One region of the Streptomyces sp. NPDC045846 genome, then DNA from elsewhere that is predicted to be linked to it. Evidence: riboswitches for the same ligand, from Rfam matches in the RefSeq annotation. Region 1 holds a riboswitch; the other holds the start of a gene.
What was found. A riboswitch is a leader RNA that binds a small molecule or an ion and turns the genes downstream of it on or off. The one in region 1 is predicted to bind cyclic di-AMP.

Region 1 (4,428 bases):
ACCAGCCGCTCGGCGTCCTCGGTGGTGATGGGCCGGATACGCGCGGTGCCGCCGTCGCGCAGCACCACGTCGGCCTCCCAGTGAGCGGGGTACGCGGGGTCGGACGCCGTCGTCATACCGAAAGCGTACGGGTCGCGCGGCCGTGCGGGGCGGGGCAAGGTGGGGAGGGCCGATCGGCGGGACACTGGGGCCTATGGTCGGTACGAGCACCGCGCACCACATGAGAGACTGGTCTAGACAACCGTCAGAGATTTCGAAGGGCAACACCATGGCTGAGCGCCGCGTCAACGTCGGCTGGGCCGAGGGCCTGCACGCCCGCCCCGCGTCCATCTTCGTCCGTGCCGCCACGGCCGCCGGAGTCCCCATGACCATCGCCAAGGCCGACGGCAACCCGGTCAACGCCGCGTCCATGCTCGCGGTGCTCGGCCTGGGTGCGCAGGGCGGCGAGGAGATCGTGCTGGCCTCCGACGCCGAGGGCGCGGACGCCGCGCTCGACCGGCTGGCCAAGCTGGTCGCCGAGGGTCTCGAGGAGCTCCCCGAGACCGTCTGATCCGGTCGACGTCACGTCGAAGGACCGCCGCTTCCGCATCGGGGAGAGGCGGTCCTTTCGTTTTCCCCGCCCCGGGCCGACAGCTTTGACGGATTGCGCGAAAGACCGCCGGGCCCCGAATTCCGGGCAGCGAAATGCGGCCGCGCTTTTCGCCTCCTTTGTATACGGCACCCCTGTTAAGCGCGGGCGCTCGCGGTGTTGACGGGAGGTTGCGGAGTTCTCACGGCCGCGGCCCCGCGCAGCCGATGGGCGGAAAAGGATCGCTCGGCGTGCAGGGCGGTGAGCGAGCGGGCGCGTTCGGCGTCGCCGCGGGCCACCGCGTCGGTGATGGCGCCGCGTTCGGCCCAGGTCTCCACCGGGCGGACCGTCCCGTCGACCACGTACATCCAGGCGACCTTGTGCCGCACCTGCGTGAGCAGCGCGATGAGTCCGGGGCTCGCGGAGGCCTGGGCCAGCGTCTCGTGGAACCAGCCGCCCAGTGAGCGCAGATCCTCGCCCTGACCGCGCCTGGCCCGGTCCTGACCTAGCCTCACCAGGCCGCGCAGCACCTTGAGATGGGCCTCGCCCCGGCGCCCGGCGGCCCGCGCGGCGGCCAACGGCTCCAGGAGCGCGCGCAGTTCGAGGAGGTCGGCGGCCTCCAGCTCGGTGGGCTCGGCCACACAGGCGCCCGCGTGCCTGCGGGTGGTCACGAAGCCCTCGGACTCCAGGGTGCGCAGGGCCTCGCGGACCGGCACGCGGGAGACCCCGTACCGGCGCGCGAGGACCTCCTCGGCGAGCCGGCCGCCGCGCTCGAAGACACCCGAGACAATGTCGTCGCGGATTGCCGTGCATACCGAATGCGCCGGAATGCGCATGGCCGAACCTCCGCCTGATCCCCGCGCAACGCGGTCGATGGACGTCTTTTCCGCGACTCTATGGCAGCCCTTGTTAATTCCCGGTGACGGGCCGGAACCGATGGATTTCTTCCGGCCAACGACGAAGGCCCCCGGCTGTGTGCCGGAGGCCTTCGGTGCGCGCGGGTACGTCCTAGACGTTGACGCCGTGCGAGCGCAGATAGGCGACGGGGTCGATGTCCGAGCCGTACTGCGGGCCCGTGCGGGCCTCGAAGTGCAGGTGCGGGCCGGTGGTGTTGCCGGTGTCGCCCGACAGCGCGATCTGCTGGCCGGGCTCGACGGACTGGCCGACGGAGACCTGGATGACCGAGAGGTGGCCGTACTGGGTGTACGTGCCGTCGTTCATCCGGATCACGATGTTGTTGCCGTACGCCCCGCCCCAGCCCGCCTCGACGACGGTGCCCAGGCCGACGGCGTGCACCGAAGTGCCGCTCGCCGCGTGGAAATCGATGCCGGTGTGGCTGCCCGACGACCAGATCGAGCCGCCGGTCTTGTAGCCGGTGGACACATAGCTGTCGGATATGGGGGCCACGAAGGTGTTGAGGCGCTTGCGCTCGGCCTCGCGCGCGGCCCGCTCCTTGGCCTCGCGGTCCTCCTTGGCCCGCTGCTCCGCCTTGGCCTTGGCGGCCGCCTCGGCCTCGGCCTTCGCCCGGGCCTTCACGGCGGCCTGCTTCTGCGCGTCGGCCTGGGCGCCCAGCTGGTCCGCGAGGGTGTCGCCGATGACGATGGCCTGGGTGAGGCCGGTGTCGGCGGTGGCGCTCGGGGCGGCGACGGCCGGGGAGGCGAGGGTGCCTACGACTCCGGCGGTGGCGAGGGTGGCGATGCCCGCGATGTTCGCGCTGCGGCGCGTCATGCGGCTGGGCGCGCGGTGCTTCCCGGTGGCACGGGTGAACGCCATGGAGTGGCGGTGTCCTTTCCTTCCATCTCGCCTACCGGGTTAGCTGACGGGTTCGGAGCAGGAAGGTCTCCTACGGGCTCCTCCGCGGGCGGAGGCGTCCGATTCACCCCAGGGACTGAGTGGGTCCCCGGCTCCCCTGGCTCGCGCCATCGGGGACTCGGCGATCACTGTCCGGTGCCGCGGCTGCGACGGGTGGTGACGGACAGCGGGACCGACGCTAGACGGCTGATCTTTCAATCACCAAACACACACAGGATTTTGTAGCGCACGCCACATGACAGACAGGCAACCTCCCCAATAAACCGGACATAAGGGGGGACCCCGGCGGCGCATCCGCCACCGGGGTCCCCTGTGTCTCCGCTCGCGCGGGCCTCAATCAGCCGGTGACGACGGTCACTTCACCGATTCCGAGCGCCCGGACGGGCTCCTCGATCTGCGCGGCGTCGCCCACGAGCACGGTGACGAGCCGGTCGGCCGGGAAGGCGTTGACGACGGCCGCCGTCGCCTCCACGGTGCCGGTCTCGGCGAGCAGCGCGTACAGCTGGGCCTGGTAGTCGTCCGGCAGGAACTGCTCGACCTGGTCGGCCAGCGTCGCCGCGACGGCCGCGGCCGTCTCGTACTTGAGCGGCGCGACGCCGACCAGGTTCTGCACGGCCGTCTCGCGCTCGGCGTCGGTGAGGCCCTCCGCGGCCAGCGTGCGCAGCACCTTCCACAGGTCGTCGAGGGCCGGGCCGGTGTTCGGGGTGTCGACCGAGCCGCTGATGGCGAGCATCGCGGCGCCGCCGTCCGGCCCCGAGCGCAGCACCTGGCCGAACGCGCGCACCCCGTAGGTGTAGCCCTTCTCCTCGCGCAGCACGCGGTCGAGGCGGGAGGTCAGGGTGCCGCCCAGGCAGTACGTGCCGAGCACCTGGGCCGCCCAGACCCGGTCGTGCCGGTCGGCGCCGATGCGGCCGATGAGCAGCTGGGTCTGGACCGCGCCGGGGCGGTCCACGATGACGACCCGGCCGGTGTCGTCGGCGGTGATCGGCGGGACGGGGCGCGGCTCCGCGGGGTCGCCCGTCCAGTCGCCCAGGGTGTCCGCGAGGATCGCGTCGAGGTCGGTGCCCGACAGGTCGCCGACAACCACGGCCACCGTCGTCGCGGGCCGCACGTACGCCTCGTAGAAGGCGCGCACCGCGGCGGCGTCGATCGGGGCGACGGTCTCCTCGGTGCCCTGGCGGGGCCGGGACATGCGCGCGGAGGCCGGGAACAGCTCCTTGGAGAGCTGCTTGGCGGCCCGCCGGGCCGGGTTGGCCTGCTCGTGCGGGATCTCGTCGAGCCGGTTGCGCACCAGCCGCTCGATCTCGGAGTCGGCGAACGCGGGGGCCCGCAGCGCCTCGGCGAGCAGCGAGAGCGCCTTGGGCAGCCGCGAGACCGGCACTTCGAGGGAGACCCGCACGCCGGGGTGGTCGGCGTGTGCGTCGATGGTGGCGCCGCACCGCTCCAGCTCGGCGGCGAACTCCTCGGCCGAGTGCTTGTCGGTGCCCTCGGTCAGGGCGCGCGCCATGATGGTGGCGACGCCGTCGAGGCCCTCGGGCTCGGCGTCCAGCGGGGCCGCGAGGAAGATCTCCACGGCGACGACCTGCTGGCCGGGCCGGTGGCAGCGCAACACGGTCACGCCGTTGGCGAGCGTGCCGCGCTCGGGGGCCGGGAAGGCCCACGGCGTGGGGGTGCCGGCGGCCGGCTGCGGGTGGAACTCCATGGTCACGACAGCGTCCGTCACTGGCCCGCCTCTTCTTCCTCTTCGTTGCCTGCCTCGGGTGCCGCGATGGGCTCGTACACCAGGACCGCCCGGTTGTCGGGGCGCAGCGTCGCCGCGGCGACCGCCTTGACCTCGGCGGCGGTGATGTCCAGGACGCGGTCGACCGCGGTCAGGGCGAGCTGCGGGTCGCCGAACAGCACGGCGTACCGGCACAGTTCGTCGGCGCGGCCGGCGACCGTGCCGAGCCGGTCGAGCCACTCGCGCTCCAACTGGGCCTGGGCGCGCTCCATCTCCTCGTCGGTGGGGCCCTCCTCGGCGAACCGCGCGAGCTCCTCGTCGACCGCGG
Region 2 (4,428 bases), on a different contig from region 1:
GGGGATGACGCCCCGGGCGAACACGGGAAAGCCCGACTCACGGACCTCGGCGAGGTCGCGGATGACGCCGTCGGCCACGAACGCAGCGATTCCTCGGCGTTGGGCGACGGCGCACACGTTTCCGCCCGCCAGCGCGTAGTCCAGATCGCCCGATTCGACGACGATGACCGAGCCGGGCTCGGCGCGATGGATGGCCGCGTGCAGCATGAGGTTGTCCCCCGCGGGGCAGCGAACAGTGAATGCGGGACCGGCGACACGCGGCATCGGAGACCACAAAGGGCGAATTCCGATATCCATGACCTGTGCGCGGCCCAGAACGTCGGCGAGAGTCGTGGGGGAAAAGCTTTTGAATTCGCTGATGTCGTTCATGTTCTTCCTTATAGGACTTGATGGGGCGTAAGAAAGGCTGTTCAAAGCGCCGGTTGTGCGGCCATGGTGGCGGGGCGCGGGCTGCCCGGCGGTCAACGCCGAAATGATTTCAGGCGATCTGATCGGCCGCCAGCAGCTCCCTGAGGGAGAGGGGATCGGTGGCGGCCGGCGCGGTGCAGGCGTGGGCGCCGGCCACCGCGCCGAGTCGGCCGCATTCCCGTGCGTCCCGGCCGCTGAGCCTGCCGTACAGGAAGCCGCTGACATACGCGTCTCCCGCCCCGTTGGTGTCCACGACGGGGGCGCGCGGCGGCGCCGCCGGGACATGGTGCGGGGTGGAGTGGCCGTCGCGGGTGAGGACGTAGGAGCCGTCGGCTCCCGCCGTCGCGACCACGGTGTCCGCGCGGCCCTCGCGCAGGATCTCCCGCATCAGAGCGGTCGTGCCCGTGCCCGCGCCCGCCGCGCTGAGGAACACGAGGTCGGAGCGGAGGGCGAACTCCCGGTGGTGTTCGGCCAGTCCGTCCCAGTCGTGCAGATCGGTGGAGACGGGCACGCCGAGCTCCAGGATGTCGTCGTAGAGGAAGCGCGCGAAGTTCGTGATCGAGAGGTGGACGTGCCGGGCCCTGCGGAGCCGGGGCAGGTAGAAGTCCGGGGGCATCCGCAGGTCGGCCGGGTCGCGTGCGTCGTAGAACGACATCCGCCGGCCCTCGGCGTCCACCAGGTTCACCGCCCGGCGGGTGCCCGCGGCTGAGATCAGCGGGGCGAAGTCCACGTCCCCCTCGGCCAGCAGCCGGCGCACCTGGGACCCGGTCCAGTCGTCACCGATGCAGTCGATCAGGCCGACCTCGAGGCCGAGTGCCCGGGCCCCGAGGGCGACGTTCGCGCCCGTGTGGCCGGGCCACTCCTCGATGGGCCCGACCTGCACCGAGTCGGCGAGCGGGACCGGCAGGGAGTCGACCCGTACGACCGTGTCCACCCCCGTGCCTCCGACCACCAGGACGTCGTACTCCGTGCTCTCCCGGATCACCGTGCCACCTCTCCGCCGCCGGTCCCGCCGCGGAGGGCGGGCTGTGAGCATGATCCCCGGCCAGGGTGTGCGGGGTCACGTGTGCCGACCCGTCGTGGGAGGCCTGAGGGGCGACAGAAGTCCCGAGTGTCCCTATTGGGGTGTTATCGGATTCGCGACCCCCGGTTTTGAAATGTCCGAATTAGGGGTTAATGGATAACACTCACCTTTTTGTGATCGACCTGCCCGGACGCCCGCTGGGCGAGTGAAGTGGGTCACGTGGGCGAGGGGCGGCCGATCGGGCTCCGGTCCGTCATTTCGGCTCGGCGGAAAGCGAGTTGAGGGCCTTCGGAGGCACGGGTGGGGCGGGTGGATTTAAGTGGATCTATATCCCGGACGGGCCCCATTGAATTCTGGCCTTGTTTCCACTCGGCATATTCGTTTACGTTCACCGTCAATCCGGAAGGAACGCCGAATCCTGCCGCCGTCCGGAGCCTCCCAGACACGTACGGCAGGAGCGGGGGACCCAGGTAAGCCGCCGATCCGCATTCCGGAACGGCTGGGGTGAAGTCGCGTGTGCCGCGACCGGACATCTCCCGTCCGAACCCGACAGCTCACCTCGTAGGCGACGGAGAGGAAAACACCATGCCTGCAAAGGGCAAGCACCGCCGCCCCAAGTCCAGCCCGCTCTCCCGTGGCCTCGCCGCGGCAGGCACGGGCGGCGCCGTCCTGGCCATTCCGGTGATCGGTGCGACCACGGCCACCGCCGCTCCGGCGTCGGTCCACTCCGCCACCACGGCGAAGGTCGCGGCGCCCACCCGCGCGGCCGCCCAGCCGATCACGGCGGTGAAGGGCGCTTCCACGAGCTACGCCGTCGTCGCCGGGGACTCGCTCTCCAAGATCGCCGACGCCCTCAACGTGAGCGGCGGCTGGAAGCAGCTGTACCAGGACAACCAGAGCGTCATCGGCGGCAACCCCGCGATGATCCACCCCGGCCTGAAGCTCACCGTCGGCGCCCCGGCCGCCCGCGACGCCTCGGCCGGCCGGGCCGACCGCTCCGCCCGCCCGGCCACCCTCACCGCGGCCAGCACGGCCGCCGCGACCAGCGCGCCCGCGTACGCCAACAACCTGGACGGCTGGATCCGGCAGTCGCTGGACATCATGGCCCAGCACGGCATCCCCGGCAGCTACGACGGCATCTACCGCAACGTCATGCGCGAGTCCTCGGGCAACCCGCTGGCCATCAACAACTGGGACTCCAACGCGGTGGCCGGAACCCCCTCCAAGGGGCTGCTCCAGGTCATCCAGCCCACGTTCCTCGCCTTCCACGTGCCGGGTACGTCCCTGGACAGCTACGACCCGGTGGCCAACATCACCGCCGCGTGCAACTACGCCGCCAAGACGTACGGCTCGATCGACAACGTCTTCGGCGCGTACTGATCCGCCCGCGGGGCCGGGCGCGCTCGGGGCGCCCGGCCCCGCCGCGCGAGCGGCCCATCCGCCGCCCGGCGCGCGGCCGTCAGCTCCGGCGGGCCAGCAGATAGGCCCGCCGGGTCTCGGCCTCCTCGGCGTACGGGGCACGCTCCATCCGCATCTCCACGGCGAACCCCGCGTCCTCCAGCGCCCGGACGACGCGCCCGGTTTCGAGGAAGCGGAACTCGATGTCCACCTCGTGGCCCCACCACTCGTCCAGGTGCCGCACCTCCGAACCGAGGTGGAACGCGACGAGGAGCAGGCCGCCGGGCCGCAGCACCCGATGCGCCTCCTCGAAGGCGCCGTGCAGCTCGGACGGCGCCAGGTGGATGACCGAGTACAGCGCGACGGCCGCGCCGAACTCCCCGTCGGCGGCGGGCAGTTCCAGCAGGTCCCCCTCGCGGAAGTCCACATCGGGGAACGTGCGGCGCCCGAGGGCGACCATGGCGCCGGACAAGTCGATGCCGACCGCCTTCACGCCCTGCCCGGCGAGCAGGGCCGCCACGTGCCCCGGCCCGCAGCCGAGGTCCGCGACCGGCGCCCCCGCCTCCGTCTGCTCGACCAGGCTCGCGAGCAGCGCCCGGTCGAGCGGCTTGCCCGTGAGCTCGTCGAGCAGCCGGGCCGCGTAGGTCTCGGCCACGGCGTCGTAGCTCCGGCGTACCAGGTCGTGGCTTCCGTGATCTCCCATGGACGAGAGCATGACATCCGCCGCACGGGGGCGATCCCCGCGGGGCGAGCGCGTGGGCCACTTCGGCCCGGGCTGACGCCGTGCCGGGCCGGAGCCCCCGGAATCTGGGCTTCACTCCCCGTGTGCGGGGTTCAAACGGGGAGCGGCGCAAATTTCGTTCACCCCCCAGGGTGAACAAATCGAAGGCTGCACGTTTCTGCATACGGGGCTGTTTCTAGGGTGGTAGTGCGTCACCCCGGGACCACGGTGACTGCCCATTACCGAGTACCTCCGCGCCCGTGGGGGTCAGTTCTGGACCGGGAGCTGTCATGGGAACCACCGCTCGGCCATCCGTCTCGGCCCCCGTGCCGCTTCCGCCGGGGCTGTTGCCGGACCGGTGCTGCAACGCGCGTACGTACCTGATGCAGGGGTTCACCGTGGTCGAGGTCCACGGCACGGTCGACCTGGCCACCGCGCCCGGCGTGCAGTTGCACCTCGACGCCGCCACCCAGCCCGCCGGCGCCAGGGTGATCGTGGACCTCCGGCCCGTGGAGTTCTTCGACTGCGCCGTCCTGACCCTGCTGAGCCGTGCCTATCGCAGGATCCGGGACCGCAAGGGGCACCTCGGCGTCGTCTGCGCCCGGCCGTGGCATCTGAGGATCCTCACGGCGGGCGGCCTCGACGCCCTGTTCCGGTCGGCCGCCACGGTGGAGGAGGCCGCGCGCGTGGCGCTGGGCGGGGGCGTCGCCGGAGACAACCGGCGCTGACAGGAGCCGAGTTGGCTCTCGGTAGTGGGGGCTGTGGCCCGCAAGCCGACCATCCCGTACGCGCGGCAGTCGAGCGCGCTGGAGCGCGAACGGCCCTCGGAGACCCGAGAGCCTGCCTGGCGCGGCGGCGACGCCCCTGGCACGTCCGG

Region 2: another riboswitch for cyclic di-AMP. It lies ahead of AC07F3_RS11090 (transglycosylase SLT domain-containing protein); the one in region 1 lies ahead of AC07F3_RS31025 (M23 family metallopeptidase).

What each region holds. Positions count from the first base shown of each region.
Region 1 covers NZ_JBWKKJ010000012.1:128,997-133,424, reverse strand. Annotated here, with positions in the region: gene AC07F3_RS31040 (bifunctional acetate--CoA ligase family protein/GNAT family N-acetyltransferase) at 1-116, opposite strand, end outside; gene AC07F3_RS31035 (HPr family phosphocarrier protein) at 269-550, shown strand; gene AC07F3_RS31030 (GntR family transcriptional regulator) at 727-1,404, opposite strand; gene AC07F3_RS31025 (M23 family metallopeptidase) at 1,577-2,341, opposite strand; cyclic di-AMP (ydaO/yuaA leader) riboswitch at 2,355-2,514, opposite strand; gene AC07F3_RS31020 (M16 family metallopeptidase) at 2,718-4,082, opposite strand; gene AC07F3_RS31015 (M16 family metallopeptidase) at 4,100-4,428, opposite strand, start outside.
Region 2 covers NZ_JBWKKJ010000003.1:454,654-459,081, reverse strand. Annotated here, with positions in the region: gene AC07F3_RS11100 (RraA family protein) at 1-369, opposite strand, end outside; gene AC07F3_RS11095 (carbohydrate kinase family protein) at 479-1,393, opposite strand; cyclic di-AMP (ydaO/yuaA leader) riboswitch at 1,832-2,015, shown strand; gene AC07F3_RS11090 (transglycosylase SLT domain-containing protein) at 2,018-2,812, shown strand; gene AC07F3_RS11085 (class I SAM-dependent methyltransferase) at 2,892-3,533, opposite strand; gene AC07F3_RS11080 (anti-sigma factor antagonist) at 3,842-4,279, shown strand.